3 regions of the Staphylococcus equorum genome follow, and region 3 is predicted to be linked to each of the others. Evidence: a T-box and tRNA genes for the amino acid it is inferred to sense, from the RefSeq annotation. Region 3 holds a T-box; the other regions hold tRNA genes.
What was found. The T-box of region 3 lies ahead of PYW44_RS05965 (valine--tRNA ligase). A T-box ahead of a tRNA ligase gene usually reads a tRNA of that ligase, here a tRNA-Val.
Positions count from the first base shown of each region.

Region 1: it has a tRNA-Val gene. The T-box ahead of PYW44_RS05965 (valine--tRNA ligase) is inferred to sense a tRNA for this amino acid. The anticodon was not compared.
Region 2: it has a tRNA-Val gene. The T-box ahead of PYW44_RS05965 (valine--tRNA ligase) is inferred to sense a tRNA for this amino acid. The anticodon was not compared.

Region 1 covers NZ_CP118982.1:828,284-839,206, reverse strand. Annotated here, with positions in the region: gene PYW44_RS03920 (mannitol-1-phosphate 5-dehydrogenase) at 1-379, shown strand, start outside; gene glmM (phosphoglucosamine mutase) at 475-1,830, opposite strand; gene PYW44_RS03910 (CdaR family protein) at 1,860-2,792, opposite strand; gene cdaA (diadenylate cyclase CdaA) at 2,794-3,600, opposite strand; gene rocF (arginase) at 3,739-4,644, opposite strand; tRNA gene PYW44_RS03895 (tRNA-Lys) at 4,935-5,007, opposite strand; tRNA gene PYW44_RS03890 (tRNA-Gln) at 5,012-5,086, opposite strand; tRNA gene PYW44_RS03885 (tRNA-Tyr) at 5,091-5,174, opposite strand; tRNA gene PYW44_RS03880 (tRNA-Val) at 5,191-5,266, opposite strand; tRNA gene PYW44_RS03875 (tRNA-Glu) at 5,275-5,346, opposite strand; tRNA gene PYW44_RS03870 (tRNA-Asn) at 5,350-5,424, opposite strand; rRNA gene rrf (5S ribosomal RNA) at 5,436-5,550, opposite strand; rRNA gene PYW44_RS03860 (23S ribosomal RNA) at 5,632-8,555, opposite strand; rRNA gene PYW44_RS03855 (16S ribosomal RNA) at 8,843-10,395, opposite strand; gene PYW44_RS03850 (Mrp/NBP35 family ATP-binding protein) at 10,888-10,923, opposite strand, start outside.
Region 2 covers NZ_CP118982.1:2,419,544-2,430,466, forward strand. Annotated here, with positions in the region: rRNA gene PYW44_RS11795 (23S ribosomal RNA) at 1-479, opposite strand, end outside; rRNA gene PYW44_RS11800 (16S ribosomal RNA) at 768-2,320, opposite strand; tRNA gene PYW44_RS11805 (tRNA-Ala) at 2,460-2,535, opposite strand; tRNA gene PYW44_RS11810 (tRNA-Pro) at 2,553-2,626, opposite strand; tRNA gene PYW44_RS11815 (tRNA-Arg) at 2,659-2,735, opposite strand; tRNA gene PYW44_RS11820 (tRNA-Leu) at 2,750-2,838, opposite strand; tRNA gene PYW44_RS11825 (tRNA-Gly) at 2,847-2,921, opposite strand; tRNA gene PYW44_RS11830 (tRNA-Lys) at 2,935-3,007, opposite strand; tRNA gene PYW44_RS11835 (tRNA-Thr) at 3,014-3,089, opposite strand; tRNA gene PYW44_RS11840 (tRNA-Val) at 3,103-3,175, opposite strand; rRNA gene rrf (5S ribosomal RNA) at 3,194-3,308, opposite strand; gene lysS (lysine--tRNA ligase) at 3,831-5,318, opposite strand; gene folK (2-amino-4-hydroxy-6-hydroxymethyldihydropteridine diphosphokinase) at 5,583-6,065, opposite strand; gene folB (dihydroneopterin aldolase) at 6,065-6,430, opposite strand; gene folP (dihydropteroate synthase) at 6,408-7,277, opposite strand; gene cysK (cysteine synthase A) at 7,496-8,428, opposite strand; gene hslO (Hsp33 family molecular chaperone HslO) at 8,584-9,465, opposite strand; gene ftsH (ATP-dependent zinc metalloprotease FtsH) at 9,684-10,923, opposite strand, start outside.
Region 3 covers NZ_CP118982.1:1,223,565-1,234,487, reverse strand. Annotated here, with positions in the region: gene PYW44_RS05980 (prepilin peptidase) at 1-559, opposite strand, end outside; gene PYW44_RS05975 (squalene/phytoene synthase family protein) at 865-1,683, opposite strand; gene PYW44_RS05970 (bifunctional folylpolyglutamate synthase/dihydrofolate synthase) at 2,001-3,263, opposite strand; gene PYW44_RS05965 (valine--tRNA ligase) at 3,275-5,905, opposite strand; T-box leader at 5,949-6,190, opposite strand; gene PYW44_RS05960 (DNA-3-methyladenine glycosylase I) at 6,250-6,828, shown strand; gene PYW44_RS05955 (hypothetical protein) at 7,057-7,221, opposite strand; gene PYW44_RS05950 (AbrB family transcriptional regulator) at 7,436-8,506, opposite strand; gene hemL (glutamate-1-semialdehyde 2,1-aminomutase) at 8,602-9,885, opposite strand; gene hemB (porphobilinogen synthase) at 9,900-10,877, opposite strand; gene PYW44_RS05935 (uroporphyrinogen-III synthase) at 10,867-10,923, opposite strand, start outside.

The DNA of each region.
Region 1 (10,923 bases), 400 kb from region 3:
AACTAGCCAGTATATTACAAGTCAATTTGATTTTACAGAAAATGAACAAGCACAGTATGTTGAAAAAATTATAGGTCGTTTTAAAAATCCTAACTTATCGGACGAAGTTACACGTGTCGGTCGTGGCACAATTCGTAAAATAGGACCTCAAGATCGTATCATTAAGCCATTAAATTATTTATATCAAAATAATTTAGCGCATGACGGTTTAGTTAAAGCAGCTGCATTGTTGTTAAAATATGATGACTCTAACGATCCCGAAACAGTAGAGAAAAATGATTATATTAAATCCAACAGCGTTGAAGCATTCTTAAAAAATTATGCTAAAATCGATGAACAATTAACTACAGAAATTGTTCAAGCATATAACGTATTATAATATTTTAAAATTGCTGTCAAATAGTAATAAAAAACTGGGAACAAGTGTTTTAACCTTGTTCCCAGTTTTTTTATTTTATCAAAAATGGAATTTGTTTATTCGTCTAATCCCATTTTATCTTGTACCACGTCTGCAATTGTTTGCGCGAAACGTTGTGCATCTTCATCAGTTGAAGCTTCAACCATTACACGAACAAGTGGTTCTGTACCTGAAGGTCTTACTAATATACGGCCTTCCCCGTTCATTTCTACTTCTACTTTTGTCATTACTTCTTGAACATCAATATTTTCTTCTACACGATATTTATCTGTAACTCGTACATTGACTAGTGATTGAGGATATTTTTTCATTTGGCCTGCAAGTTGACTTAGACTTTTACCAGTCATTTTAATAATACTTGCTAATTGTACACCTGTTAATAAACCGTCACCTGTCGTATTATAATCCATAAGAACGATATGACCCGACTGTTCGCCACCTAAATTATAATTGCCTCTTCTCATTTCTTCAACAACATAACGATCTCCAACTTTAGTTTTGTTTGATTGAATACCTTCATTTTCTAAAGCTTTATAAAATCCTAAATTACTCATCACTGTTGAAACAATCATATTGTTATTAAGCTCACGATTCTTAGACATCGCTTGCCCGATAATAAACATAATCTGATCACCATCAACGATTTCTCCATTTTCATCAATAGCGATAAGTCTATCTCCATCACCATCAAAAGCAAGTCCAAAGTCACATTCAGATTCTACAACTTCCTTAGCTAATGTTTCAGGATGTGTTGAACCAACTTCTTTATTTATATTATAACCATCTGGATTACATCCAACTGTCACAGTATCTGCTTCTAAATCTCCGAATAAAAATGGCGCTAATGATGAAGTAGAACCATTCGCTCCATCTAAGCCAATTTTCATGCCGTCTAGATTTACATCTACTGTTGATTTTAAATAACTGATATATTTTTGACTACCTTCAAAATAGTCAGAGTAATGAACGATATCTTCTCCAATTGGTCTAGGTAAGTCAGGATTATCTTGATCTAAAAGAGTTTCTATTTCTTGTTCTTGGTCATCTGACAATTTAAAACCGTCTGAACCAAAGAATTTGATACCATTATCTGGAACTGGATTATGAGAAGCAGAAATCATGACGCCTAAATCAGCTTCCATTGCACGAGTTAAATAAGCAACTCCGGGCGTTGATATAACACCTAAACGCATTACCTCTGCACCAATTGAAATAAGTCCAGCAATTAAAGCTGATTCTAACATTTCTCCAGAAACACGCGTATCTCTACCAACGAGTACTTTAGGGTGCTTTTCCCCTTCATTATGTGCTAATACGTAACCACCGTAGCGTCCTAATTTAAATGCAAGTTCAGGGGTAAGTTCTTTATTAGCTACGCCCCTTACGCCGTCTGTTCCAAAATATTTTGCCATTATATATATCTCCTTTATTTTAAAAAAATCTATTTGACTGTAATTGTTGCAGTTGTATCTTTAGGACTTACTTTAGTAACCTTATCAGGTACTTCAAACGTAATATCTTTTTCAGTAGAACCTGCCACATCATCCAAATCAATATTGGCTGTAATTTCATCAATATCTTCTAGATCTTCTTTATTACCATAAATTTCAACTTCCTCATTATTTAATTCGATATTATCTACTTCACGACCGTTTGATAATGAGCCTACTGTTTTAGTTTTTACTTTCACTTTTTTACTATAGTCTTCTACTTTCACACTTAGATTGACTTCATTTGGTTGAACCATCACATCAATTTTATTTAAGTTTCTATCAAATGCAGTAATTTGTGCAACATCTGTTGTGTCTTTAGAAATTTTACTTTTATTTTTATATGTTGCTTTTAAATAAGCAATTTTATCAATTTGATTTTTACCGCCAGTCACTTTAACAGTTTCTGGTGACACGCTCTGTTCACTCACTTTATATTCCGGATCCAAATCATTATTACTTACATCTGGTTCTACTTTTAATGTTTTACTTACTTTCTCTTCCAGATTTATGGTTGTTTCTTTCGGTTTCACATTATAATCAATATCTTTATTTAACCCATTCACTTGGAATTGTGTAGTATGCTTACCTGCTTTTTCTTCACTCAAGTCTAATACGGCTTTAATACTTTCACCATTTTCAGCCTTTAGTACTTGTGATTGTGGTCCGGATATTTCTACATCTACTTTATTTGGAACTTCACTGGCATACAATGATGTGTTGTCATACTTCACTTGAACTGGTACATCTTCAATTGTTTCTGAAGATTTCTGTCCTAAGTTATCAGCATTAAAAATATTGCCAAACATATTATTAACTGATAAGAAAAATATTAACGCTAATACAAGTGCTATTAACCTTAATCCCCACTTACTTTCTAGCATATTATTTCACACCTTTCTTGTTAAAGTGTGTGCCAAACCAATGTTCAGCCAATAATTCTTCAAAAGCTTCGTTAGAAATATCTTTTCTTAATTTACCATCAAATGTAACGGAAATTGACCCTGTTTCTTCAGAGACAATAACTGTAAAAGCATCAGACACTTCAGAAATACCAACTGCTGCTCTATGTCTTGTACCTAAGCTTTTAGCAATCTTGGCACTATCTGATAATGGTAAATAACTTGCAGCACTTGCAATTTTGTTTTCCTGTATGATCATCGCACCGTCATGTAAAGGTGTGTTAGGCACGAACACGTTTGTTAAAAGTTCTTGTGATATTTCCGAGTTCATGGCAATACCAGTTTCGATATAATCTTGTAATCCTGTTTCATTTTCAAAAACAATCAATGCGCCAATACGTCGTTTTGCCATATACTGCACTGCTTTGGATACAGAGGATATAAGTTTTCCTTCATCACTATTTAAATTAGTTGAATAGCGTTTAAATAGACTTCCACGACCAAGTTGTTCTAATGCGCGTCTAATTTCTGGTTGGAATATTACGATTAAAGCTAACACACCCCATTGAATAACTAAATCAAACAATTTGGCTGTGGCTGTTAAATTTAACATTTTACTCACTTGTTGACCAATAACTATTACGACAATTCCCTTTAATAGTTGAATGGCTTTGGTACCTTTAAAAACTGTAATGAGAAGATAAAGTACATACCATACTATGAGCAAATCGAGTACACTTGCAATTATTTTCACTGTACTCCAGTCATCAAAAAAGTTGGATAAATCCATAACATCTCCTCCGGTTATCTGTTCCCATGATATATATTATACCAATCATAAAGCCAACTGTCATATTTAGTATTTAATTTTATTGTAAAAATTTAAAAAAACTGATATGGATTTAATCCACATCAGTTTCATTACTAATTATAGAAGCGTTTCTCCAAAGAAACTACCTACTAAACCAACAGCTTGTTTAGCTGTATCATTGGTGTGATCTATTAATGGATTAACTTCAACTATATCCATAGAAGTTACACACTTCGAGTTATGTAATAACTCTAACGCAAAATGACTTTCTCTATATGTCAAACCACCTAAGACTCTAGTGCCTGTTCCTGGTGTTTCAACAGGATCCAACGCATCGACATCTAATGATAAGTGTATACCGTCTGTTTTAGCTTCTAGATACTCTATAGTTTCATCCATTACTTGTTTAATACCATATCGATCAACTTCCGCCATAGTATAAGTTTTAATATTATTTTCTTTTATGTAACGGCGCTCGCCATCGTCTAAGTCTCTCATTCCTATAAGAACGATATTTTCTGGCTTTACTTTAGGTGTATAATTTGAAATGTTAACTAAACGATCATCCCCGTCTCCAGCAAGCACACGTAATGGCATCCCATGTATATTCCCTGATGGTGATTCTTCAGGTACATTCAAATCCCCATGTGCATCATACCAAATAACGCCTAAATTATTATAGTGTTTACTTACGCCAGATATTGAACCTATAGCAATGGAATGATCTCCTCCAAGAATTAATGGGAAGTTATTTTTCTCAATACTATTCGATACAGCTTCACTTAAGTTGTTAGAAACAGTAATAATTTCATCTAAATTTCGTAAGCCCTCTTGCTCTGAATTAAACTTATCTAAATCGATTGCTGGTACTTCAATATTACCAGAATCTTCAACGGATAAACCTATCGCTCTAATACGATCAACAATACCTGCATATCGTATAGCATCTGGACCAAAGTTAACCCCTAATTTCCTTTGACCATATGTTGATGGTGCTCCAATTATTTCTATTTTTTTATTCATGTTAAAAACCCCTTTGCTTTCATCTGTTACTAGAATAATCGAAAGCGCTTTATGTTTCAAGTTAATGTAATATCATAATTTTTTTATAAAATCGACATTTTACATATAAAACCAGTATAATGATTTATAATTCATAAAAAGGCCTTATATTAGCTTTTACATACTATTCTAATCATAAAAATGTATATAAATTATTTTGAATTTTCTTTATTATATTATCATTTAAAATTTTTAGTAATTTTAATTTTCAACACAAAAAAAGCATTTCTCATAAGAGAAATGCTATAGAGTGAGCCATAGTGGGCTCGAACCACTGACCCTCTGATTAAAAGTCAGATGCTCTACCAACTGAGCTAATGGCTCTAAATGGCTGGGCTAGCTGGATTCGAACCAACGAGTGACGGAGTCAAAGTCCGTTGCCTTACCGCTTGGCTATAGCCCATTAATGGTGGAGGGGGGCAGATTCGAACTGCCGAACCCGAAGGAGCGGATTTACAGTCCGCCGCGTTTAGCCACTTCGCTACCCCTCCGCTATTAAATTAAAAATGGTGGAGGATGACGGGTTCGAACCGCCGACCCTCTGCTTGTAAGGCAGATGCTCTCCCAGCTGAGCTAATCCTCCAATATGTATGACCCCGACGGGACTCGAACCCGTGTTACCGCCGTGAAAGGGCGGTGTCTTAACCGCTTGACCACGGGGCCATATGGCTCCACAGGTAGGACTCGAACCTACGACCGATCGGTTAACAGCCGATAGCTCTACCACTGAGCTACTGTGGAATAATGAAATTGCCTGGCAACGTCCTACTCTTGCGGAACGTAAGTCCGACTACCATCGGCGCTAAGGAGCTTAACTACTGTGTTCGGCATGGGAACAGGTGTGACCTCCTTGCCATTGTCACCAGACAATGAAATATATAAAAAATTATACATTCAAAACTAGATAGTAAGTAAAATTTGATAATGCCAAACAAAACACTTTTAAATTTGATTAAGTCTTCGATCGATTAGTATTCGTCAGCTCCACATATCGCTATGCTTCCACCTCGAACCTATTAACCTCATCATCTTTGAGGGATCTTATAACCGAAGTTGGGAAATCTCATCTTGAGGGGGGCTTCATGCTTAGATGCTTTCAGCACTTATCCCGTCCATACATAGCTACCCAGCGATGCCGTTGGCACGACAACTGGTACACCAGAGGTATGTCCATCCCGGTCCTCTCGTACTAAGGACAGCTCCTCTCAAATTTCCTGCGCCCACGACGGATAGGGACCGAACTGTCTCACGACGTTCTGAACCCAGCTCGCGTACCGCTTTAATGGGCGAACAGCCCAACCCTTGGGACCGACTACAGCCCCAGGATGCGATGAGCCGACATCGAGGTGCCAAACCTCCCCGTCGATGTGAACTCTTGGGGGAGATAAGCCTGTTATCCCCGGGGTAGCTTTTATCCGTTGAGCGATGGCCCTTCCATGCGGAACCACCGGATCACTAAGTCCGTCTTTCGACCCTGCTCGACTTGTAAGTCTCGCAGTCAAGCTTCCTTATGCCTTTACACTCTATGAATGATTTCCAACCATTCTGAGGAAACCTTTGAGCGCCTCCGTTACTCTTTAGGAGGCGACCGCCCCAGTCAAACTGTCCATCTGACACTGTCTCCCACCATGATAAATGGTGCGGGTTAGAAATCCAACACAGCAAGGGTAGTATCCCACCAACGCCTCGACGTAAGCTGGCGCTCACGTTTCAAAGGCTCCTACCTATCCTGTACAAGTTGTACCGAATTTCAATATCAGACTACAGTAAAGCTCCACGGGGTCTTTCCGTCCTGTCGCGGGTAACCTGCATCTTCACAGGTACTATGATTTCACCGAGTCTCTCGTTGAGACAGTGCCCAAATCGTTACGCCTTTCGTGCGGGTCGGAACTTACCCGACAAGGAATTTCGCTACCTTAGGACCGTTATAGTTACGGCCGCCGTTTACTGGGGCTTCGATTCGTAGCTTCGCCGAAGCTAACCACTCCTCTTAACCTTCCAGCACCGGGCAGGCGTCAGCCCCTATACATCACCTTACGGTTTAGCAGAGACCTGTGTTTTTGATAAACAGTCGCTTGGGCCTATTCACTGCGGCTCTCCTGGGCGTTAACCCTAAAGAGCACCCCTTCTCCCGAAGTTACGGGGTCATTTTGCCGAGTTCCTTAACGAGAGTTCGCTCGCTCACCTTAGAATTCTCATCTTGACTACCTGTGTCGGTTTGCGGTACGGGCACCAAAATTCTAGCTAGAGGCTTTTCTTGGCAGTGTGAAATCAACGACTCGAGGAAACAATTTCCTCTCCCCATCACAACTTGACCTTAAGAGTGCCGGATTTGCCTAACACTCAGTCTCATTGCTTGGACGTACAATCCAATAGTACGCTTCGCCTATCCTACTGCGTCCCCCCATCGCTTAAAACGAAATTTGGTGGTACAGGAATATCAACCTGTTATCCATCGCCTACGCCTATCGGCCTCAGCTTAGGACCCGACTAACCCAGAGCGGACGAGCCTTCCTCTGGAAACCTTAGTCAATCGGTGGACGGGATTCTCACCCGTCTTTCGCTACTCACACCGGCATTCTCACTTCTAAGCGCTCCACATGTCCTTGCGATCATGCTTCAACGCCCTTAGAACGCTCTCCTACCACTGTCCTTACGGACAATCCACAGCTTCGGTAATATGTTTAGCCCCGGTACATTTTCGGCGCAGTGTCACTCGACTAGTGAGCTATTACGCACTCTTTAAATGATGGCTGCTTCTAAGCCAACATACTAGTTGTCTGGGCAACGCCACATCCTTTTCCACTTAACATATATTTTGGGACCTTAGCTGGTGGTCTGGGCTGTTTCCCTTTCGAACACGGACCTTATCACCCGCGTTCTAACTCCTAAGATAAAATTGATTGGCATTCGGAGTTTGTCTGAATTCGGTAACCCGATAAGGGCCCCTCGTCCAAACAGTGCTCTACCTCCAATAATCATTACTTAAGGCTAGCCCTAAAGCTATTTCGGAGAGAACCAGCTATCTCCAGGTTCGATTGGAATTTCTCCGCTACCCACAACTCATCCGCTCACTTTTCAACGTAAGTCGGTTCGGCCCTCCATTCAGTGTTACCTGAACTTCAGCCTGGTCATGGGTAGATCACCTGGTTTCGGGTCTACGACCAAATACTCAACGCCCTATTCAGACTCGCTTTCGCTACGGCTCCACATTAACTGCTTAACCTTGCATCAAATCGTAACTCGCCGGTTCATTCTACAAAAGGCACGCCATCACCCATTAACGGGCTCTGACTACTTGTAAGCACACGGTTTCAAGTTCTATTTCACTCCCCTTCCGGGGTACTTTTCACCTTTCCCTCACGGTACTGGTTCACTATCGGTCACTAGAGAGTATTTAGCCTTGGGAGATGGTCCTCCCGGATTCCGACGGAATTTCTCGTGTTCCGTCGTACTCAGGATCCACTCAAGAGTGAACAAACTTTCGACTACAGGATTATTACCTTCTTTGATTCATCTTTCCAGATGATTCGTCTAATTTGTTCTTTTGTAACTCCGTATAGAGTGTCCTACAACCCCAACAAGCAAGCTCGTTGGTTTGGGCTCTTCCCGTTTCGCTCGCCGCTACTCAGGGAATCGATTTTTCTTTCTCTTCCTGCGGGTACTAAGATGTTTCAGTTCCCCGCGTCTGCCTTCAGATATGCTATGTATTCACATATCGATAACACGACATAACTCGTGTTGGGTTTCCCCATTCGGAAATCTCTGGATCAAAGCTTACTTACAGCTCCCCAAAGCATATCGTCGTTAGTAACGTCCTTCGTAGGCTTCTAGTGCCAAGGCATCCACCGTGCGCCCTTAATAACTTAATCTTTTCGACCTTCAACACGATAAATCGGTTGAAAACCTAAAATGTTATTAATCTGTGAGTGTTCTTTCGAACACTAGCGATTATTTCTATTTTTTTGAATTCAAGCTTTTTAAAACTCTAATTCACTCGGTTTTGCTTGGTAAAATCATAAATTTTACTTACATATCTAGTTTTCAATGTACAAAATAACGCAATGAATACTCGTAATGAGCATTCAAAACTGAATGCAATATGTCAATGTCATTCCTCTTCATCTTCTCAAGGAAGATGTTCCGAATATATCCTTAGAAAGGAGGTGATCCAGCCGCACCTTCCGATACGGCTACCTTGTTACGACTTCACCCCAATCATTTGTCCCACCTTCGACGGCTAGCTCCATAAATGGTTACTCCACCGGCTTCGGGTGTTACAAACTCTCGTGGTGTGACGGGCGGTGTGTACAAGACCCGGGAACGTATTCACCGTAGCATGCTGATCTACGATTACTAGCGATTCCAGCTTCATGTAGTCGAGTTGCAGACTACAATCCGAACTGAGAACAACTTTATGGGATTTGCATGACCTCGCGATTTAGCTGCCCTTTGTATTGTCCATTGTAGCACGTGTGTAGCCCAAATCATAAGGGGCATGATGATTTGACGTCATCCCCACCTTCCTCCGGTTTGTCACCGGCAGTCAACCTAGAGTGCCCAACTAAATGCTGGCAACTAAGTTTAAGGGTTGCGCTCGTTGCGGGACTTAACCCAACATCTCACGACACGAGCTGACGACAACCATGCACCACCTGTCACTTTGTCCCCCGAAGGGGAAGGCTCTATCTCTAGAGTTTTCAAAGGATGTCAAGATTTGGTAAGGTTCTTCGCGTTGCTTCGAATTAAACCACATGCTCCACCGCTTGTGCGGGTCCCCGTCAATTCCTTTGAGTTTCAACCTTGCGGTCGTACTCCCCAGGCGGAGTGCTTAATGCGTTAGCTGCAGCACTAAGGGGCGGAAACCCCCTAACACTTAGCACTCATCGTTTACGGCGTGGACTACCAGGGTATCTAATCCTGTTTGATCCCCACGCTTTCGCACATCAGCGTCAGTTACAGACCAGAAAGTCGCCTTCGCCACTGGTGTTCCTCCATATCTCTGCGCATTTCACCGCTACACATGGAATTCCACTTTCCTCTTCTGTACTCAAGTTTCCCAGTTTCCAATGACCCTCCACGGTTGAGCCGTGGGCTTTCACATCAGACTTAAGAAACCGCCTACGCGCGCTTTACGCCCAATAATTCCGGATAACGCTTGCCACCTACGTATTACCGCGGCTGCTGGCACGTAGTTAGCCGTGGCTTTCTGATTAGGTACCGTCAAGATGTGCACAGTTACTTACACATTTGTTCTTCCCTAATAACAGAGTTTTACGATCCGAAAACCTTCATCACTCACGCGGCGTTGCTCCGTCAGACTTTCGTCCATTGCGGAAGATTCCCTACTGCTGCCTCCCGTAGGAGTCTGGACCGTGTCTCAGTTCCAGTGTGGCCGATCACCCTCTCAGGTCGGCTACGTATCGTTGCCTTGGTAAGCCGTTACCTTACCAACTAGCTAATACGGCGCGGGTCCATCTATAAGTGATAGCAAAACCATCTTTTACTTTAGAACCATGCGGTTCCAAATGTTATCCGGCATTAGCTCCGGTTTCCCGAAGTTATTCCAGTCTTATAGGTAGGTTACCCACGTGTTACTCACCCGTCCGCCGCTAACTTCAAAGGAGCAAGCTCCTTATCCGTTCGCTCGACTTGCATGTATTAGGCACGCCGCCAGCGTTCATCCTGAGCCAGGATCAAACTCTCCATAAATGAATTATGATGTTTGATTAGCTCATAAAATACTAATTTGTGTGTTATCTCTAACACGTTTGAACCAACAATTTAATGTTGTGTTCGGAATTAACGTTGACATATTGCAATTCAGTTTTCAATGTTCATTTGGATAATTGCTTTATTACTATACCATTTCAATTGACGTTGTGTCAATAAAAAATTAATATTCTTTAACAATCATTTAACATTACTCTAATAATATTAAAGTATTTCTTATAAAGTTTCAAGTATATTTTTTACACTTTTTCGAAATTGAATTAAATAATGTTTTTGTCGTTTTTGACGACTTTTATATAATATCAATTCCACAAGAGAAAGTCAATACTTTTTTGTTTATTGTGATTTGTTACGTTTACACTGTATCGTGCTTTCGTTGGTCACAAGAAATAATTCTACCACCATTCAAAAAAATTGCAAGAGAAAAGTGGGTAAAAATTAAATTAATTTCTACCCACTCCTTAAATACTACTATTTACTAGTCTTTTCAATGATTTGTTGTGCCAT
Region 2 (10,923 bases), 1.2 Mb from region 3:
GTATTTAGCCTTGGGAGATGGTCCTCCCGGATTCCGACGGAATTTCTCGTGTTCCGTCGTACTCAGGATCCACTCAAGAGTGAACAAACTTTCGACTACAGGATTATTACCTTCTTTGATTCATCTTTCCAGATGATTCGTCTAATTTGTTCTTTTGTAACTCCGTATAGAGTGTCCTACAACCCCAACAAGCAAGCTCGTTGGTTTGGGCTCTTCCCGTTTCGCTCGCCGCTACTCAGGGAATCGATTTTTCTTTCTCTTCCTGCGGGTACTAAGATGTTTCAGTTCCCTGCGTCTGCCTTCAGATATGCTATGTATTCACATATCGATAACACGACATAACTCGTGCTGGGTTTCCCCATTCGGAAATCTCTGGATCAAAGCTTACTTACAGCTCCCCAAAGCATATCGTCGTTAGTAACGTCCTTCGTAGGCTTCTAGTGCCAAGGCATCCACCGTGCGCCCTTAATAACTTAATCTTTTCGACCTTCAACACGATAAAATCGGTTGAAAACCTAAAATGTTATTAATCTGTGAGTGTTCTTTCGAACACTAGCGATTATTTCTATTTTTTTGAATTCAAGCTTTTTAAAACTCTAATTCACTCGGTTTTGCTTGGTAAAATCATAAATTTTACTTACATATCTAGTTTTCAATGTACAAAATAACGCAATGAATACTCGTAATGAGCATTCAAAACTGAATGCAATATGTCAATGTCGTTCCTCTTCATCTTCTCAAGGAAGATGTTCCGAATATATCCTTAGAAAGGAGGTGATCCAGCCGCACCTTCCGATACGGCTACCTTGTTACGACTTCACCCCAATCATTTGTCCCACCTTCGACGGCTAGCTCCATAAATGGTTACTCCACCGGCTTCGGGTGTTACAAACTCTCGTGGTGTGACGGGCGGTGTGTACAAGACCCGGGAACGTATTCACCGTAGCATGCTGATCTACGATTACTAGCGATTCCAGCTTCATGTAGTCGAGTTGCAGACTACAATCCGAACTGAGAACAACTTTATGGGATTTGCATGACCTCGCGGTTTAGCTGCCCTTTGTATTGTCCATTGTAGCACGTGTGTAGCCCAAATCATAAGGGGCATGATGATTTGACGTCATCCCCACCTTCCTCCGGTTTGTCACCGGCAGTCAACCTAGAGTGCCCAACTAAATGCTGGCAACTAAGTTTAAGGGTTGCGCTCGTTGCGGGACTTAACCCAACATCTCACGACACGAGCTGACGACAACCATGCACCACCTGTCACTTTGTCCCCCGAAGGGGAAGGCTCTATCTCTAGAGTTTTCAAAGGATGTCAAGATTTGGTAAGGTTCTTCGCGTTGCTTCGAATTAAACCACATGCTCCACCGCTTGTGCGGGTCCCCGTCAATTCCTTTGAGTTTCAACCTTGCGGTCGTACTCCCCAGGCGGAGTGCTTAATGCGTTAGCTGCAGCACTAAGGGGCGGAAACCCCCTAACACTTAGCACTCATCGTTTACGGCGTGGACTACCAGGGTATCTAATCCTGTTTGATCCCCACGCTTTCGCACATCAGCGTCAGTTACAGACCAGAAAGTCGCCTTCGCCACTGGTGTTCCTCCATATCTCTGCGCATTTCACCGCTACACATGGAATTCCACTTTCCTCTTCTGTACTCAAGTTTCCCAGTTTCCAATGACCCTCCACGGTTGAGCCGTGGGCTTTCACATCAGACTTAAGAAACCGCCTACGCGCGCTTTACGCCCAATAATTCCGGATAACGCTTGCCACCTACGTATTACCGCGGCTGCTGGCACGTAGTTAGCCGTGGCTTTCTGATTAGGTACCGTCAAGATGTGCACAGTTACTTACACATTTGTTCTTCCCTAATAACAGAGTTTTACGATCCGAAAACCTTCATCACTCACGCGGCGTTGCTCCGTCAGACTTTCGTCCATTGCGGAAGATTCCCTACTGCTGCCTCCCGTAGGAGTCTGGACCGTGTCTCAGTTCCAGTGTGGCCGATCACCCTCTCAGGTCGGCTACGTATCGTTGCCTTGGTAAGCCGTTACCTTACCAACTAGCTAATACGGCGCGGGTCCATCTATAAGTGATAGCAAAACCATCTTTTACTTTAGAACCATGCGGTTCCAAATGTTATCCGGCATTAGCTCCGGTTTCCCGAAGTTATTCCAGTCTTATAGGTAGGTTACCCACGTGTTACTCACCCGTCCGCCGCTAACTTCAAAGGAGCAAGCTCCTTATCCGTTCGCTCGACTTGCATGTATTAGGCACGCCGCCAGCGTTCATCCTGAGCCAGGATCAAACTCTCCATAAATGAATTATGATGTTTGATTAGCTCATAAAATACTAATTTGTGTGTTATCTCTAACACGTTTGAACCAACAATTTAATGTTGTGTTCGGAATTAACGTTGACATATTGCAATTCAGTTTTCAATGTTCATTTAAATAATATGGTGGAGACTAGCGGGATCGAACCGCTGACCTCCTGCGTGCAAAGCAGGCGCTCTCCCATCTGAGCTAAGCCCCCATATAAATTTTAAAGAGTCGGGAAGACAGGATTCGAACCTGCGACCCCTTGGTCCCAAACCAAGTGCTCTACCAAGCTGAGCTACTTCCCGTACATAATTTAATTGATTAACACTTTTAAAGATGGTGCGCCCGACAGGGGTCGAACCTGTAACCTCTTGATTCGTAGTCAAGTACTCTATCCAGTTGAGCTACGGGCGCTATATTAAAAATGATGGTGCCGAGGACCGGAATCGAACCGGTACGGTGATCTCTCACCGCAGGATTTTAAGTCCTGTGCGTCTGCCAGTTCCGCCACCCCGGCAAAAATAATGGAGCAGAAGACGGGATTCGAACCCGCGACCCCGACCTTGGCAAGGTCGTATTCTACCGCTGAACTACTTCTGCAAATGAAACTGTATGAGCCATAGTGGGCTCGAACCACTGACCCTCTGATTAAAAGTCAGATGCTCTACCAACTGAGCTAATGGCTCATGAAATGGTGCCGGCCAGAGGACTTGAACCCCCAACCTACTGATTACAAGTCAGTTGCTCTACCAGTTGAGCTAGGCCGGCTATCATGAAGTGATGGAGAATGACGGGTTCGAACCGCCGACCCTCTGCTTGTAAGGCAGATGCTCTCCCAGCTGAGCTAATTCTCCACATAATTTTTAATAAAAGCCTGGCAACGTCCTACTCTTGCGGAACGTAAGTCCGACTACCATCGGCGCTAAAGAGCTTAACTACTGTGTTCGGCATGGGAACAGGTGTGACCTCTTTGCTATTGCCACCAGACAAATTAACTTACTCAATTAATAATACATTGTTTGTTAATCTTTTGCAATAGTCAATTTTACACTATCTTAAAGATTTGTTTACAAGACTTTTACTTGAGTTATGTATATAGTGCTTGTCGTTTTTGACGACTTTTATATATTAATTCATTTTCACTTTAATGTCAATGCTTTTCGAATATTTCTCGAAAAGAAATATTTTAAATGCTTATATATGTCTTGTTTCGTTTCCTTAACTCGACTTGAATAATCTTATCACATAGAATCTATCTTTACCATACCTTTTTTAGTATATTATTATATTTTAATAGCATTATAATACTTAATTGTATCTTATTACTAATTTAATTAATTTATTTAGTACTTAAACCCTCTATTCTCTCTTATTTTTAGTATCTCTATAGAGATACTAAAACAAAAAACAGACCATATATTACGTCTCACCAGTGTGAAATCGTAACATATGATCTAGTTTAAATGATTAAATCAATTATCTCTTAGTTTAAACCAAGCTTTAAATAATCTATTTTTGTTTCATATAAGGGAATAACAATACATCACGGATAGAAGCAGAATCAGTAAGTAACATTACTAATCTATCAATACCAATACCTAAACCACCTGTTGGAGGCATTCCGTACTCTAATGCTTCAATGAAATCTTCATCCATTTCGTGCGCTTCATCATTACCTTCTTCTTTTTCTACTAATTGCGCTTCAAATCTTGCTCTTTGATCAATAGGATCATTTAATTCTGTGAATGCATTACCGTGTTCTCTACCTACTATGAATAATTCAAAGCGATCCGTAAATCTTGGGTCCTCTGGATTTTTCTTAGCTAGTGGTGAGATTTCGATTGGGTGTCCATAAATAAACGTTGGTTGAATTAATGTTTCTTCAACTTTTTGCTCAAAGAACTCATTTAAGATATGACCATATTTCATATTATCTGTTATTTCAATGCCATGTTCTTTAGCTAATGATTTAGCTTCTTCATCAGTTTGCACCTCGAAGAAGTCCACACCTGTTTCTTCTTTAACAGCATCAGCCATATGAACTCGTTTCCAATCAGATTCTAAATCTATAATTTCTTCGCCATAGTTTACTTTAGCAGTACCAAGTACTTTTTCAGAAATATGTCTAATCATATTCTCAGTTATATCCATGATATCGTGATAGTCAGCATACGCTTCATATAATTCAATCATAGTGAATTCTGGATTATGTCTTGTTGATACGCCTTCGTTTCTAAAAACACGTCCAATTTCATAAACTTTTTCTAATCCACCTACGATTAAACGTTTCAAATGTAATTCAATTGCAATTCGCATATATAGTGTTGCGTCTAAAGCATTATGATGTGTTTCGAAAGGACGCGCAGCAGCTCCACCAGGAATTTGGTGCATCATAGGTGTTTCTACTTCTAAAAATCCTCTTTGATTTAAGTAATTACGCATTTCTTGTAATATCTTACTGCGGTTAATAAATGTTTGCGTGCTATCTTGATTTGTAATTAAGTCAAGGTAACGTTGACGATAACGCTGTTCGATATCTTGTAAACCGTGGAATTTATCAGGTAATGGACGTAATGCTTTAGTCAACAACGTGAATGTTTTAGCTTTAACAGACAATTCACCTGTATTCGTTTTGAACATTACACCTTCTATACCTACAATGTCTCCTAAGTCTGCAGAATTCCAAACTTCAAATTGTTCGTCTCCTACTTGGTCTTTTCTTACGTAAATTTGTATTTGACCAGTTAAATCTTGAACATGAGCAAATCCAGCTTTACCTTTTCCACGTTTAGTCATTAGACGACCGGCGATACTTACGTTGCTTTCATCTTCTTTGTCATGTAATTCTTCTTTTGTATATGCGTCCCAATCTTCATGCAATGGGGCAGCCGTAGAAGTACGTTCAAATTTTTGACCAAAAGGATCGATACCTAAATCGTATAATTCTTGTAATTTTTGGCGGCGGACTTGCATTTGGTCGTTCATTTCTTCTGACATTACTTTCTCTCCTTTATGCTTCTTGTTCTAATTTTTATTATTCTTTAGCTTCAATCTTCACTTGGAACGTTTGATAGTTATCTATCATTTGTTGTTCTGTTTATTTCAAAGCTTTTCTAGTCTTACCATATAGATACAGCACACATTAAACCCACACCCATTTTTAACAGTACGTTTAAATGTAACGTTATCTACATTAGCCATAGGAGCAAGAATTACTCTATTATATATCTATACGACTCCCGTTTTCCACATATTTTATAACTATAAACCTTTATACTCTTTGACTGAATCGTCTGCCGTTACTATACTTCCAATTTTTTTATTGGAATGAGGTTCTACACAATCTGATGCTATATCATTTAACGGTATAAGTACAAATGCACGCTCTAGCATACGTGGATGCGGAACGTTCAGATTTTCTTCATCAATAATATGATTACCAAACAATAAAATATCAACATCTAAAGTTCTAGGGCCCCAACGTATATCTCTTACTCGGTGTAACTGCTGTTCAGTATGGAGACACTCTTTTAATAAATCTTGTGGAGTTAAGGATGTATAAATTTCAATACATTGATTTAAAAATTGTGGTTGGTCGACATAACCTACTGGCTCTGTTTCATATATCGGGGATTTTTGCGTTACTTGAATGCCATCTGTATTATCTAATATACGGATTGCTTCATCAAGTTGTGACGCTCTTTCTCCAACATTACTTCCTAATCCTAAATAAGCATATTCCATTAGAGATTCTCCCTCACTATTTCAACGCCTACACCATCATAATGGCCAGGTATAGGTGGATTTTCTTTAGTGATTCTAACTTTCGTTTCCATTACACGATTATAGTGTGAATTTATACGTTTTGCAATACGTTCAGCTAGATGCTCTAATAAATTTACAGGCTTGCCTTCCATGATTGCTTTTACTTCTTCAAAAACTTCACCATAATGGACTGTATCTGTAACCTCATCAGATTGCCCAGCCATACTCAAATCAACTTTCATTGTGACATCGACAATAAATATTTGTCCAATTTCATTTTCAGCTGGCAGCGCACCATGATAACTATAGAATCTCATACCATTAAGAAATATTGTGTCGCTCATCGTCATTCTCCTTTAAATAGTCCATGCTTTGTCCTAATCGAACATTTAATGCGACATTATGAACTCTTACCGCTTTTACGCCTTTCATTATACCATACGCAGTAGTAGCTGCCGTACTTTCATCACGTTCGGTAGGCGTTGTTTCTGTACCTATCATTTCTTTTATGAAACTTTTTCTACTTGTTGCTAATAGCACTGGATAACCTGTAGCTACCAATTCATCTAAACGTGACATAACTTCTTTTTCTTCTTCACGTGTTTTGGCAAAGCCAATTCCTGGATCAATCCATACTTTATGTTGAGGTATACCTGCCATTTCCGCTTTATTTGCTTGTTTTAATAAATACAGCAACATCTCATCCACTACCGGTTCTGTTCTTTGACCATCTCCATTGTGCATGAGTACGATCTCACCATTGTATTTCGCTACTACATTGAAAATACGTTCATCATAGTGTCCTGCCCATTGATCATTAATCATCGTGGCACCTAATTTCATTGCAGCTTCTGCCACTTCACTTCGATAGGTATCTATAGATAGTTGTACATCTAATTCAGCCAACGCACTTACAACAGGGACAACGCGCTCCAACTCTTCCTCAACGCTTATCTCTTCAAAACCTGGACGGGTAGATATCCCACCAACATCTATAATATCTACACCTTCATCCATCATTTCTTTTGCTCTCTTACGGGTAGATATCCCACCAACATCTATAATATCTACACCTTCATCCATCATTTCTTTTGCTCTCTTAATCGCTTTTTCAACTGTATTATATTTACCACCATCAGAAAAAGAGTCAGGAGTTACATTTAATATGCCCATAATTTTTGTATGCGTCATAATTATTCTTCTTCCTTTCACTTTATAAATGATTTCTCTTATGTATTATATTTACTATTCTATAATAACGTTAATTTTCAATTTTTTCAGTAATCAAAACTTGAAATCACATATGCTAGTGTATTGTTTTTATTTTGCTTACTTATGTTTCTTTATGTATACACAAAAAAAACCGACTCACATGAATATGTGGCCGGTAATTGTTAAATATATATCATTTAGTCATCAAATGAATATAACGGTGTAGAAAGATAACGCTCACCATTACTTGGTAATACAGTAACAACTGTTTTACCTTTACCTAATGATTTTGCTTTTTCAATCGCTGCAACAATCGCAGCACCTGAAGAAATACCACCTAAGATGCCTTCTTCTTTAGCAACTCTACGTGACATATCCATAGCAACTTCATTACCTACTTTGATAATTTCATCGTATATGTTTGTATCTAAAGTATCTGGTACAAATCCTGCACCTAAACCTTGTAATTTATGTGGACCTGGTTCGCCGCCACTTAAGATAGCTGAGTCTTCTGGTTCAATCGCTACAAGATTAATGTCTGGGTATTTTTCTTTTAATACTTTACCCGCGCCACTAAGTGTTCCACCAGTACCTACACCAGCTAAGAATGAATCAATCGTTTTGCCTTCAAATTGTTCAACTAATTCTGGTCCAGTTGTTAATTCGTGTACACGAGGGTTTGCTGGGTTTTCGAATTGTTGCGGCTCATAATAACCGAATTCTTCTTTTAATTCTTTAGCTTTTTTGATCGCACCTTTCATTGCTTCTGATCCAGGTGTTAATACTAATTCTGCGCCGTATGCTTTTAACAAGTTACGACGTTCTTGACTCATTGTTTCAGGCATCGTAAATACTGCTTTATAACCTTTAGCTGCACAAACAAAAGCTAAGCCAATTCCTGTGTTACCACTTGTCGGTTCAACAATTGTATCACCTGGTTTAATTTTACCTGCTTGTTCAGCTTCTTCAATCATTGCTAATGCAATACGGTCTTTCACAGAGCCACCTGGATTTTGATATTCAAGTTTCACATATACGTCTGCAGCATCTTCCCCCACAACGTTGTTTAACTTAACAACAGGTGTATTGCCAATTGCTTTTACGATATTATCTACTGGTTTATTTGTCATTTAGTATTGCTCCTTTTCATTAAAAAGTTTAAAACCTACTTTTTCTCTCGGATATACTTTATATTTTATCAGATTTTTCAGCAAATACAACTATGAAGATTTAATATACCAACTTTTTTATTCAATAGCCTAGTTCAATACCTAGTGTAAACCTTTTAGTTACTTTTTTCTATTAATCCATGTAACTCATCTTCTGAAAAATTATATTTATTTCTACAGAAATGGCATTCAACTTCTGCACCATGGTCTTTATCAATCATATCTTGAATTTCAGCTTCGCCTAAACCTTTAATAGCAGTTAAGAATTTTTCATGCCCACAATTACAATCGAATTGTGTAGGAAGATTTTCTAATAGTTGTACGTTTTCTTCCCCTAGTATTTCGAAAAGAATTTCTTCAGGCGTTAAACCTTGGTCAATCAGTTTCGAAACTGGTGTCATTTGATTGATTGCAGCTTCGAGTTTATCAACTGTTTCATCGTCTGCACCTGGCATAACTTGTATTATAAAGCCACCTGCAGCTTTAATTGAATTGTCAGGGTTTACTAATACGCCTAAACCTACTGATGATGGTACTTGTTCACTTTTAGCAAAGTAATAAGTGAAGTCATCTCCTAATTCACCAGAAACGAGTTCACTAGAACCAGAAAAGAAATCTTTCATTCCAATATCTTTTACAACTGTCAATGCACCTTCTGAACCAACTGCACGGCTAACATCTAATTTACCAGCATCATTTAAAGGGAAATGTGTCTGAGGATTCGTAACATAGCCTCTTATATTCCCTTTAGCATCAGCGTCAGCAATTATTTTACCAATTGGGCCTTTTCCATCAACTGTAACTGTTAATTTTTGATCGCCTTTGAGCATTGCACCCATCATCACTGTTGCTGTCATCGTACGTCCAAGTGCTGCTGAAGCAGTTGGCCACGTATAATGTCTTGTTTGTGCTTCTTGAACACTTTCAGTTGTTAACGCACTATAAGCGCGAATTTGTCCTCCAAAAGCTAATGCTTTAACTATATAATCGTTCGTCATTTTGTTTATTTCTCCTTTAATATCATCTAGTTTTGAAAATGTTTTTCTATCTTTACTCTAAGATTGTTTTTACACTTTTTATCAATGCAATTTATTGTAATCGTTCGAGGTAAAAATTGCGAAACATCTGTTTATAAATTATTCTGTTATATTTTGCTATTAAAAAAGCTTCCTTCTACTATCAATATGATAGCAGAAAGAAGCTTTAAGTTCAGTTATTAATTTCTATTGCTTGGATCATTCGGATCGTTCGGATTGCTAGGTTTATCGATATTAGGTGCTTGTTCATGACCTGTTTCTTCAGTGTCATTGTTGTCTTGTTGTTCATTTTCTTTATCGTTATCCTGTGTTTCATCATCTGAATCTAGTTGTTCTCTACGAACGTCCTCGTAAGATTTACCGTATTTTCCTTCTTCAAAGTCATCATCTTTATGTTCCACAACTTTGGCACTATCATAATCTACTTCTGGTAAGACACCATCGTTAAATAATGATTGGATTTGTTCGGCAACTAATGTTTCTTCAGTTAATAATGATTCAGCTATTAAATCTAACTGTGATTTATGCTCTAACAAGATAGCCTTACAACGCTCGTATTGTTCTTTAATAATACGTTGCACTTCTTTATCAATTTCGTATGCAATTTGTCCTGAAAACTCAGTGTCGCCTTGCATTTCTTTTCCTAAGAAGACTTGGCCACCGTTGCTATTTGTGAATTGAACCGTTCCGATTTTTTCACTCATACCATATTCAGTAACCATTTGACGTGCAATTTGTGTCGCACGTTCAAAGTCATTAGATGCACCTGTAGATACTTCATTAAAGGTAATATCCTCAGATACACGTCCACCAAGTAGACCACAGATTTTATCTAATAATTCTTTTTCTGTCATTAAGAAGCGATCTTGTTTAGGTAACATCATTGCATAACCGCCGGCTTGTCCACGAGGTACGATTGTAACTTTGTGAACAACTTCAGCTTCATCAAGTACCATACCAATAATTGTATGACCAGCTTCATGGTGCGCTACAATATTACGTTCTTTTTCTGAGATTACGCGAGATTTCTTAGCTGGACCAGCGATAACACGGTCTGTCGCTTCTTCAATATCACGCATATCGATTTTTTTCTTACCTTCACGTACAGCAACTAATGATGCTTCGTTTAATAAGTTTTCTAAATCTGCACCAGAGAAACCAGGTGTTCTTTCTGAAACTGCTTTTAAGTCAACTGTTTCATCAAATGGTTTGTCTTTCGCATGAACATGAAGAATTGCTTCACGGCCTTTCACATCCGGACGACCTACTTGAATTTGTCTGTCGAAACGACCTGGACGTAATAACGCTGGGTCTAAAATGTCTGGACGGTTTGTAGCAGCTATCATAATGATACCTTCATTATCACCAAATCCATCCATTTCAACTAGTAATTGGTTCAATGTTTGCTCACGCTCATCA
Region 3 (10,923 bases):
TAAACGTAAAAAACATTATTAACACAAAATCTGAATATGGCAGTAAATAAGAAAGCAATGAAAAAAGAAGAATGTCTCCGTAACCAATGCCGTGACGTATTAAAAAATATAAAAGATGTAATACCGTAGTCATGATTAAAAAATGGTATACATTTCCTTGTCCAATAAAGTAGGCACACAATGAAAATATAATGTACAGATGGATTGGTAATGCAAAAGTTTTGATGTCATACATCGTAAATACAAGTAGGAATATATAAATAAGTAAAAAAGTGGTGTGATCTAGAGGGAATGATAAATAAGAAAGAACAAATGCAGGAACAATCGATAAAAATTCTCCAATTAAATATAAAGAGCTCAACTTACTTTGACAGCAATTACTTCTCCCTTTCAAACATAAAAAGCTTATAATTGGTATTATTTCGGTAAATTTAAGTTCTCTATGACAATAATCACAACGAGAACGTAAACCAAAGTAATTTAATTTTAATTGATTCACATAGCTCAACTGATACAAATAACTAAATAGAACTGGACATAATAAAAGTTGTTTGATCAATAATATACCTCCTTATAAAAATTATATCATGTCCGTTTTAATTTAATAACAAAAATATCACTTAGTTAAAAATTTTAATTGTAAGTTTGATAAAATAAATTTTTAGTACATAAAAAGCGCATAACCTCTACAATTTAAATGATTAATCAATTAAATAAAATAAAGATTACGCGCTTCTGTATAATAAACATATGTACATTTAACTATGGATACAGAAAAACACAATCAGCCATTCTGTATTCATAAATTAATATGCTATTTATTGTTGTTATTTTTAAAAATAACATAATTCATTATTTTCGATACTATTTTTTCTTAACTTCTTCTACAGTTTCTTCCACTTCTTTACGTGTTATTTTTTCACGGCCATTTTTCATAGCTTTTAAAGATTTATGTGCAAGTGCTAAAGGTAAACGTGCGAATAATATAATCGTTCTCTTATTGAGTGAATCGATATATGCATCTGCTTTTGCTAAGTTTTCATCTGCATAATCAAACAGGTCTGTACGACTCCAACCATCCGGTACAAAACTCACACCACGTTCATCTAAATCTTCTTTCTCATTTCGTAAAATGTTAACAGCTTGAAGTCCACGTCCATAACCAATGGCTAAATCGCGGTCTGTTTTTTCACCAGCACACAATTCCCATAGTTCTGACAGCATGACACCAACACGTCCTGCAACGTAATATGTATATTCATCTAAATCTTCTCGTGTATGAACATCCCAGTTTGCTTTCGCCCATTTTGCCATACCGAATGCCATCTCGCTTGAACAATCTAAAACAATTGGCAAAGTTCTGTCAGGACATGCGTCTATCCACTCACTTAAACGGAGTGTAACTTCAGGCATGAAATCTTTCACAGGACCTAGTATCTCTAGATATTTTTCTTCATCGAAAGGTTCTTTAAATAATTCACTCACTTGCATTAAAATTGTATATTTTAAATCATTATCTACTTCTTCATGATCCTCAATCTCATCAATTGCTCGTAGTATTAAATATGCAGATGCTACTGAATGTTTTAATTCTTTTTCTAAAAAGGTAATCGGAATATAAAACGTACGACTTGTTTCTTTCAGTACACGCATTGCATCCTTTGGAAATTTCTTTTCTGTCATGTTAATCTTTCCCTCCCTTTTGTAAATACTATCATATTATTACAAATTAAAATAGGAATTGCTAAATGGATAAAAAAAGCACTAATAATCATCTGATTTAAACAACGTATAAATTACAATTTATACAAAATATAAAAATATTCAACTTTTTAAAATTTTCCATAAATCTACTATATAAAAAAGCTAGTTACTTTTGCATTAAAGTTAGAATAAATCATTAATCCTGACTCAATAACGCAAAATAATAACTAGCTTTCTCATTGAATAAATATTTATTTAATCAATATCAGCACAGTTTCACTGTTGTTAAATAATATCTAAAAATTAACTTTCGCTTTAACTTCACTAATGAAATATAAACTTCCAGTTATGATTAATCCATCACCTTCATATGTTTCAATAAACTTCACATAATCATCAACAAGTTCTTTTTGATCAAATCGTATTTCTTCAAAAATAGCATCTTTAGTTAATGCTCGAGGAAAATCAAAATCAGTAACATAAAACGTTGAAGCAATTGTTTTAAGTTGGTCTACCATCGTATTAATTGGTTTTCCTTTCACTGCAGAAAATAATATATCTAGACTATCAACGTGATAATAATCTTTCATTGTACTAATCAAAGCTTCAACGCTTTCAACATTATGCGCACCATCAACAATCATTAAAGGCTTTTCTTTAACTTGCTCAATTCTCCCAGTCCAGCTTACTGATTCAATACCATCTATCATCTTATTGAAATCTAAATCAACAATACCTGATTCGTTTAGTTCAATAAGTGCAGTTATTGCTAAAGCTGCGTTTTCTTTTTGATGCTCACCCAACATATTTAATAGTAAGGTTTCTAATTCATAGTCTTTATAACGATAAGTAAATTCTTCTTCTTGTGAAACGATACTAATATCACGATCAAACTCTATGCCTTCAGTATTCTGTTGCTCAACGCAGCCACGAATTACTTTAAGCGCATCTTCATTTTTCACTGCATAGATAATTGGCGTATTAGGTTTAACGATTGCGCCTTTATCTTTTGCTATATCCGTATAAGTATCTCCTAGAATTTCAATGTGGTCTAGTCCTATACTTGTGAGAATTGTTAATATCGGTTTAAAAACGTTCGTTGAATCATTTTTAATCCCTAATCCCGCTTCAACTATTACAAAATCAACGGGGTGTAATTCACCAAAGTATAAAAACATCATCGTAGTAATGATTTCAAATTCAGTGGCTGTTCCAAGCTCTGTTTCAACTTCTAATGCTTCGCTTACTGGTTTTACTTTTTGAACTAATTCAACAATATTGTCATCACTAATCGGTATCCCATTTAAACTTATACGCTCATTAAAGGTTTCAATAAATGGCGAAGTGAAAGTACCCACTTCATATCCATTATCAACAAGCGCTGATCTTAAATATGCAACTGTGGATCCTTTTCCATTTGTGCCACCTACATGAATACCATTTATATTAAATTGAGGATTGTTTAATCGTTCTAACATCCATTCCATACGCTTAACGCCTGGTTTAATGCCAAATTTAGTTCTTTCATGTATCCAATATAAGCTATCTAGGTAATTCATGTTTAGGACTCCTATGCTTTTAATTGATTAATTCGTAATTTAACACCCTCGTATTTTTCTTGATACGTTTGTTTTTTCTCACGTTCTTCATTGATTACTTTTTCAGGTGCTTTATTAACGAAGTTATCGTTTGCTAATTTTTTATTAACACGATCCAATTCTTTTTCCCATTTCCCAAGTTCGTTTTCTAATCTCTCAATTTCTTTATCCATATCGATTAAACCTTCAAGTGGTAAGACAACTTCACCAGCTGTAGTAATAGATGTCATTGCTTTTTCAGGTATTTCAACTGCTGTATCGATTGTAAGTTCACTAGGATGACAGAATCTATCTATATAATTTGAATTATTTAATAGTGTATTTTTAATATTTTCATCTTTTGCTTTAATGAAAATAGGTATTGCTTTAGATAATGGTGTGTTTACTTCCAAACGTGATTGTCTAACAGATTTAATTATTTCAACAAGTTGTTGCATCGTTTCTTTACTTTCATCAAAAATCAATGCATCGTTCACTTTAGGCCAAGGTGCATTAACAATTGTTTCACCTTCATGTGGCAGATTTTGCCAAATTTGTTCAGTAACAAATGGCATGAATGGGTGTAACATTCTCATAGTATTATCTAACACATAAGTTAGTACAGAACGTGTTACTTGTTTCTGAGCTTCATCATCGCTATTCATTGGTATTTTACTCATTTCAATATACCAATCACAAAAATCATCCCAAATGAAATTATAAAGCGTACGACCAACTTCACCAAACTCATACTTGTCACTTAAATCCGTAACGTTAGCAATCGTTTCATTTAAACGCGTTAAAATCCACTTATCTGCTAATGATAAATTACCTGATAAGTCTACATCTTCAACTTTAAAGTCATCGCCAATATTCATTAAACTAAATCGAGCTGCATTCCAAATTTTATTGATAAAATTCCATACAGATTCAACTTTTTCAGTAGAGTAACGTAAATCATGACCTGGTGAAGATCCAGTTGCTAAGAAATATCTCAGACTATCTGCGCCATACTCATCGATAACATCCATTGGATCAACACCGTTACCTAGAGACTTACTCATTTTACGTCCATCTTCTGCACGGACCAATCCATGTAATAATACATCATTAAAAGGACGTTTTCCAGTAAATTCTAATCCTTGGAAGATCATTCTTGCAACCCAGAAGAAAATAATATCATAACCAGTTACTAATGCATTCGTTGGGAAGTAGCGTTGGAAGTCTTCAGCTTCAACATCTGGCCAACCTAATGTTGAAAATGGCCATAATGCACTAGAGAACCAAGTGTCTAATACATCTTCGTCTTGCGTCCAATTTTCAATATCATCTGGTGCTGCTTCACCGACATAAATTTCTCCAGTTTCATTGTGATACCATGCTGGAATTTGATGTCCCCACCATAATTGGCGTGAAATTGTCCAATCTCTAATTTCTTCCATCCAACGGTTAAATGTTTTTTCGAATCTTGCAGGTACAAAGTCGATTCTATCATCAGTTTTTTGATTATCTAATGCTTGTTCTGCTAAAGGTTTCATTTTTACAAACCACTGTGTAGATAAATAAGGTTCTACAACTGCCCCAGAACGTTCAGAATGTCCAACAGAATGTTCATGCTCTTCTATTTTAATAACTAAACCTTCAGATTCTAAATCTTTTACAAGCTGTTCACGGCAGTCAAATCTATCCAAGCCTTCGTATTTACCAGCTTTGTCATTCATCTTACCAGATTCATCCATGACAATAATACGCTCTAAGTCATGACGATTACCGATTTCAAAGTCATTTGGATCATGCGCAGGTGTCACTTTCATTGCACCACTACCGAATTCAATATCCACATAATCGTCTGCTAAGATAGGCAATTCTCTACCAAGTATTGGTAATATAACTTTTTTACCAATGACATCTTTATAACGATCATCATTAGGATTCACAACAATCGCAGTATCACCAAGCATTGTTTCAGGGCGTGTCGTAGCGATTTCTATATATCCTTCGCCATCTGCATAAGGGTATTTAAAATGATAAAATTTACCTTGTACATCTTCATGAATAACTTCAATATCTGATAATGCAGTACGAGCGATAGGATCCCAGTTTATAATATATTCTCCGCGATAGATTAAATCTTTATTATACATATCAACGAATACTTTATTAACTGCTTTACTCAAACCATCATCTAATGTAAATCTTTCTCTGCTGTAGTCTAAACCTAATCCTAGTTTAGCCCACTGTTTTCTAATAAATGTAGCGTATTCTTCTTTCCAGTCCCACGCTTGTTCAAGGAATTTTTCACGTCCTAAATCATGACGAGATAATCCTTGTTCATTTAATTTAGCTTCTACTTTTGCTTGTGTTGCTATACCAGCATGGTCCATACCTGGTAAATACAAAGTATCATAACCTTGCATACGTTTCATGCGTGTAAGTATATCTTGTAAGGTTGTATCCCAAGCGTGCCCTAGATGTAATTTACCAGTTACATTGGGTGGCGGAATAACAATTGTGTAAGTTTCTTTGATATTATCTTCAGATGCTTTAAAATAGCCTTTATTAAGCCATTCTTCATAGCGCCCTGACTCAACTTCGTTCGGATTATATTTTGGTTTCATTTCCATTCGTTAAAATCCTCCTTAAAATAAAAAATCCGCCCTATAAATATTATAGGACGGATTTCCCGTGGTACCACCTAAATTCAAGAAATTAGTTCACTAATTTCAAGCACTTAAAATTATGATTAACGCTCAAACACGCTTCAACCTAATTTACATACAATCACCTTGTAGTATTTCAGCTAAAGTTCAATGTGGGCTACCTTCAATAAGTTAAACTGTACATTTTCAGCAAACATGTACTCTCTGTTAAATCTAAGCCTATTTACTCTTCCCAGTAGACAATATTTCTTTACTTAATTATAGTATAATGGATGTTAAGATAAGTCAATGGAATGGAGTGAAAATATATGAATGAATGCGCATTTGGTACAAAAGATCCGACCTATCTCGAATATCATGATGAAGTGTGGGGCCAACCACTTTATGATAGTTTGAAATTATTTAAACTGATGGCTTTAGAATCACAACATGCTGGTCTTTCCTGGTTAACAATTTTAAAGAAAAAAGCATCTTATGAAGCAGCTTTTTATGACTTTGATCCAGAGCTTATCTCTAGAATGACAACAGATGATATAGATCGCTTGATGACATTTCCTAATATCGTGCATAATAGAAAAAAGATAGAAGCCATTGTAGGACAAGCAAAAGGATATTTTGAAATAGAAAAAGATTTCGGAAGTTTCAGCGATTTTCTTTGGTCATATGTAGATCACCAGCCCATCGATTGTGGATATACAAATCCAAGTGATCGTATAACTGTAGACACACGCGCTACGGAATTATCGAAAACATTAAAGCAGTATGGTTTTAAATTTTTAGGGCCAGTGACAGTTTATTCATTTTTAGAAGCTGCCGGTTTATATAATGCACACATGCAAGCATGTCCTAATAATCCAAAGCATTATCAGGGTAAGGGCTTTAGTTAGCCATATATTAATTCCTTTCAAGGAAGGTTTGTTTTTCAATTTTTTTACTATAATCCAACAAAGTTCTACGACCAAACTAAGAATATTTCTCTAGAAAATTAAAAAATGCCAACAAATCCATAAGGTTTTGTTGGCATTTTTTAATTGTAAGTTCACAGAGTAACGATTCTACATTTCTATATTCTTTATTTTCAAATAAATAGTAAGGTCTTTAAAATTTCAAAACCTTTATAAATCTCGTTTTTTGTGACTATTTTTAACAATCTTTTTATTTTTATACAATCTAATTATAAGTAAAGTCAATAACACTGCGACGATACCTTTAACACTATCGTAAGTCAGTATGACATTGACCCATAGAAGAATAATGGCCATGATATAATTAAATTTCATAATATATGTTAGAAATACTTTATTACTTGCGACTTTTGTTTCACCATATTCGCTCAAAAAGCAGAGTCACTTTAACTTTAAAAGTTATTTGATATGCCTATATCACATTTTCTAACACGGTCTCACCCTCTCTATATCATAGTATTGTGTATAAAAGTAGTAATATATAATTGTGCTGATATTGTTCAAATGTCTAATTAAAAATATCATCTGTTTAGTTAAGTTTTTTTTCACGATGTTTCAAGAACACGTTTATCGCTGGAGCAATTAAGAATAAAATAAAGAATATTCTAAAGATATGATAACTAGAAATCAATGCGACATCCGCACCTGTTTCTAACGCTACAATAACAATTTGACTCATGCCACCTGGAGCAGCGCCCAAGAATAATTCATTTACTGAATGAGTCGAAAATGTAGAGATAATAAGCACCATTACGAAAGCTAATAATATGAGGAATGTATTTTGAAAAGCGATTGCGACGGCAATCCGTCCTTTCATCTGATCTAATAAGAGTGCAATTTGAACGCCAATTCTAATCATATATATGACTTGTGCAGCTGCAATAATATAATTATCTAATGTAAAGTTAGCACCTGTCAACAAATTCCAACATATTAAAACAAGAACTGGTGCAAGTATCTGTTTAGTTGGAAAATTAATTTTACCCATTATGACATAAACAATGATTACAGCTAGTGTCAAAAATATGATACTAGGAATTGATAAAGCTTCAGTCAATATTGCTGTTACTTCAGATCCACCAGTCGCTAATTCTTGTGCGTCTTTAAAAAAATATGAAATGAAAGGCACGAGAATAACCACAAATATAATTCTCGAAGTTTGGGTCAAACTTACTACCATAATATCTGCTTTTTTATTTTCTTCAGCCATAATCAACATTTGACTCAATGCGCCTGGAATGACACTAAGTATTGCTGTTTCAGTATTCACTTTTGCTATTTTTTTGAAAAAATAAGCAATGATTAATGCGAGACCAAGTAATAACACTGTAATTATAACAATGGTAAACCAATCATCTTTAATATCTAAAATAACTTCTTTAGTAAAAGTAGAGCCAATTTGAACACCTAATAACACTAAACCAATCTGACTTAGCCAAAATGGCCAATTTACTTCTAAATGCAAATATCTCACGCAGATGATACTTGCAATAATAGGACCAAACATAAATGGTAATAATATATGGGCCGCGTTAAGTATGAAACTTAAAAATAAGGCTAATGCTAAAACGATGATATTGTTTCTTAATTGCTTATTCATGTACTCACAACTTTCATAGGTATCATTATACTTCATTGTACTTTACATATAAAAGAGCCCGATCAACACATGGTTGTTCGGGCTAAAAATAAACTTTATACAATTCGACTTAGAGCAGTATCAAATGCTTGTATTGTTTGTTCAATATCAGCTTCTGTATGCGCTGTTGAAAGAAATGTTCCTTCAAATTGGGAAGGCGGTAAGAATACGCCTTCTTTTGCCATTTCTCTATACATTTGACTAAACAATTCTAAATCGCTCTTATTTGCTTGTTCAAAGTTTGTAACCGGCCCTGCATTTAAGAAATATCCTATCATAGAACCAGCACGATTTACAGTGATTGGCACATGATGTTTTGCAAAGACCTCTTTCAAACCTTCTTCTAATTTGTCACCTAATTTATTAAAATAATCATATGACTCAGGAGTTAATTGACTTAGTGTTTCATAACCACTTGTCATAGCTAATGGATTCCCTGATAACGTACCAGCTTGATAAATATCACCAGCTGGCGCAATTTGATCCATAATTTCTTTCTTACCACCAATAGCACCAACAGGCAAGCCACCACCGATTACTTTACCCAAACAAGTTAAATCTGGTGTTACATTGAAGTAACCTTGCGCACAATTGTATCCAACTCTAAACCCTGTCATCACTTCATCAAAAATAAGCAATGAACCATATTCTGTAGTGATGTCTCTTAAGCCTTGTAAAAATCCTTCAACTGGAGGTACAACGCCCATATTACCAGCTACAGGTTCTACTATAACACCAGCAATATCGTCTCCAAATTCTTCAAATGCGACTTTTAGCGCATCTAAGTCATTATATGGGACTGTGATTGTATTTTTTGCAATACCTTCAGGAACACCTGGAGAATCAGGTAAACCAAGTGTTGCGACGCCAGACCCTGCTTTGATTAATAGTGAGTCACTATGACCATGATAACAACCGATAAATTTAATGATTTTATTACGACCAGTATAACCACGTGCTAAGCGTAATGTATCAAGTGTTGCTTCAGTACCAGATGACACCATACGTATTTTTTCAATAGATGGCACACGATCAATAACGAGTTCGGCTAATTTATTTTCTTGGAGTGTGGAAGCACCGAAACTTGTCCCTTTATCCACTGCTTCATGAATTTTATCAATCACCTGCTTGTTTTTATGTCCTAAAATTAATGGTCCCCAACTTAGAACGTAATCGATGTATTCATTACCATCAATATCATATATTCTTGAACCTTCACCATGGTCCATAAATATTGCTGGTGTATCTACTGATTTGAAAGCTCTTACTGGACTATTGACACCGCCAGGCATCAATTGTTCAGCTTTTACCATCGCTTTTTCAGAATTTGTGTAACGCATTCTAAATAACCTCCTTATTGTTCATCAATATATTTACAAATATCTTTTGAAAAATACGTAATAATTAAATCTGCGCCTGCACGCTTCATTGAAATCATTTGTTCCATAACTACCGCTTTTTCATCAATCCAGCCATTTAGCGCTGCTGCTTTTGTCATGCTATACTCTCCACTTACATTATAAGCGACTACAGGTACGTTTGTAGTATTTCGAACATCTCTAATGATATCTAAGAAACTTAGAGCAGGTTTAACAATCATCATGTCTGCTCCTTCGTTTAAATCACTATCAAGCTCTCTAAGTGCTTCTCTTCTATTTGCAGGATCCATTTGATATGTTTTGCGATCACCAAACTGTGGTGCAGATTCTGCTGCATCACGGAATGGACCGAAGAAACTAGAAGAATATTTAATGCCATAACTCATAATTGGCACATTATAATAACCAGCTTCATCTAGACCCGCTCTAATTTCAGCAACGAATCCGTCCATCATGTTACTTGGCGCAATAATGTCAGCACCAGCTTCAACTTGAGAAATTGCAGTCTTAACAAGTAATGGTAGTGACTTATCATTATCAACATCTTTCGTCTCATGATTAATCACACCACAGTGACCATGGTCTGTATATTCACATAAACACGTATCCGCAATGATTAATAAGTCATTGTACATAGACTTCGCTTTTCTTGTTGCTTCTTGAATGATGCCGTTATGATCATAAGCACCTGTACCAACTTCATCTTTTTCATTTGGCACACCAAAAAACATGATGCCTCTTATACCTAATTCATACGCTTCTTTAATTTCTTCACCTAATAAATTTAAACTAATTTGGTAAATGCCAGGCATAGATTTAATTTCTGTTTTCACATTATCACGTTCAACTACAAAGATTGGATAAATTAAATCTTCTTTGCGAACGTGCGTTTCACTCACCATGTTTCTTAGTGATTTACTACTACGTAATCTTCTGTGTCTATCAAATTGCATTATCTTCCCAACTTTCTAAAGTTTTTTGAATTAATGATTCTAAAGT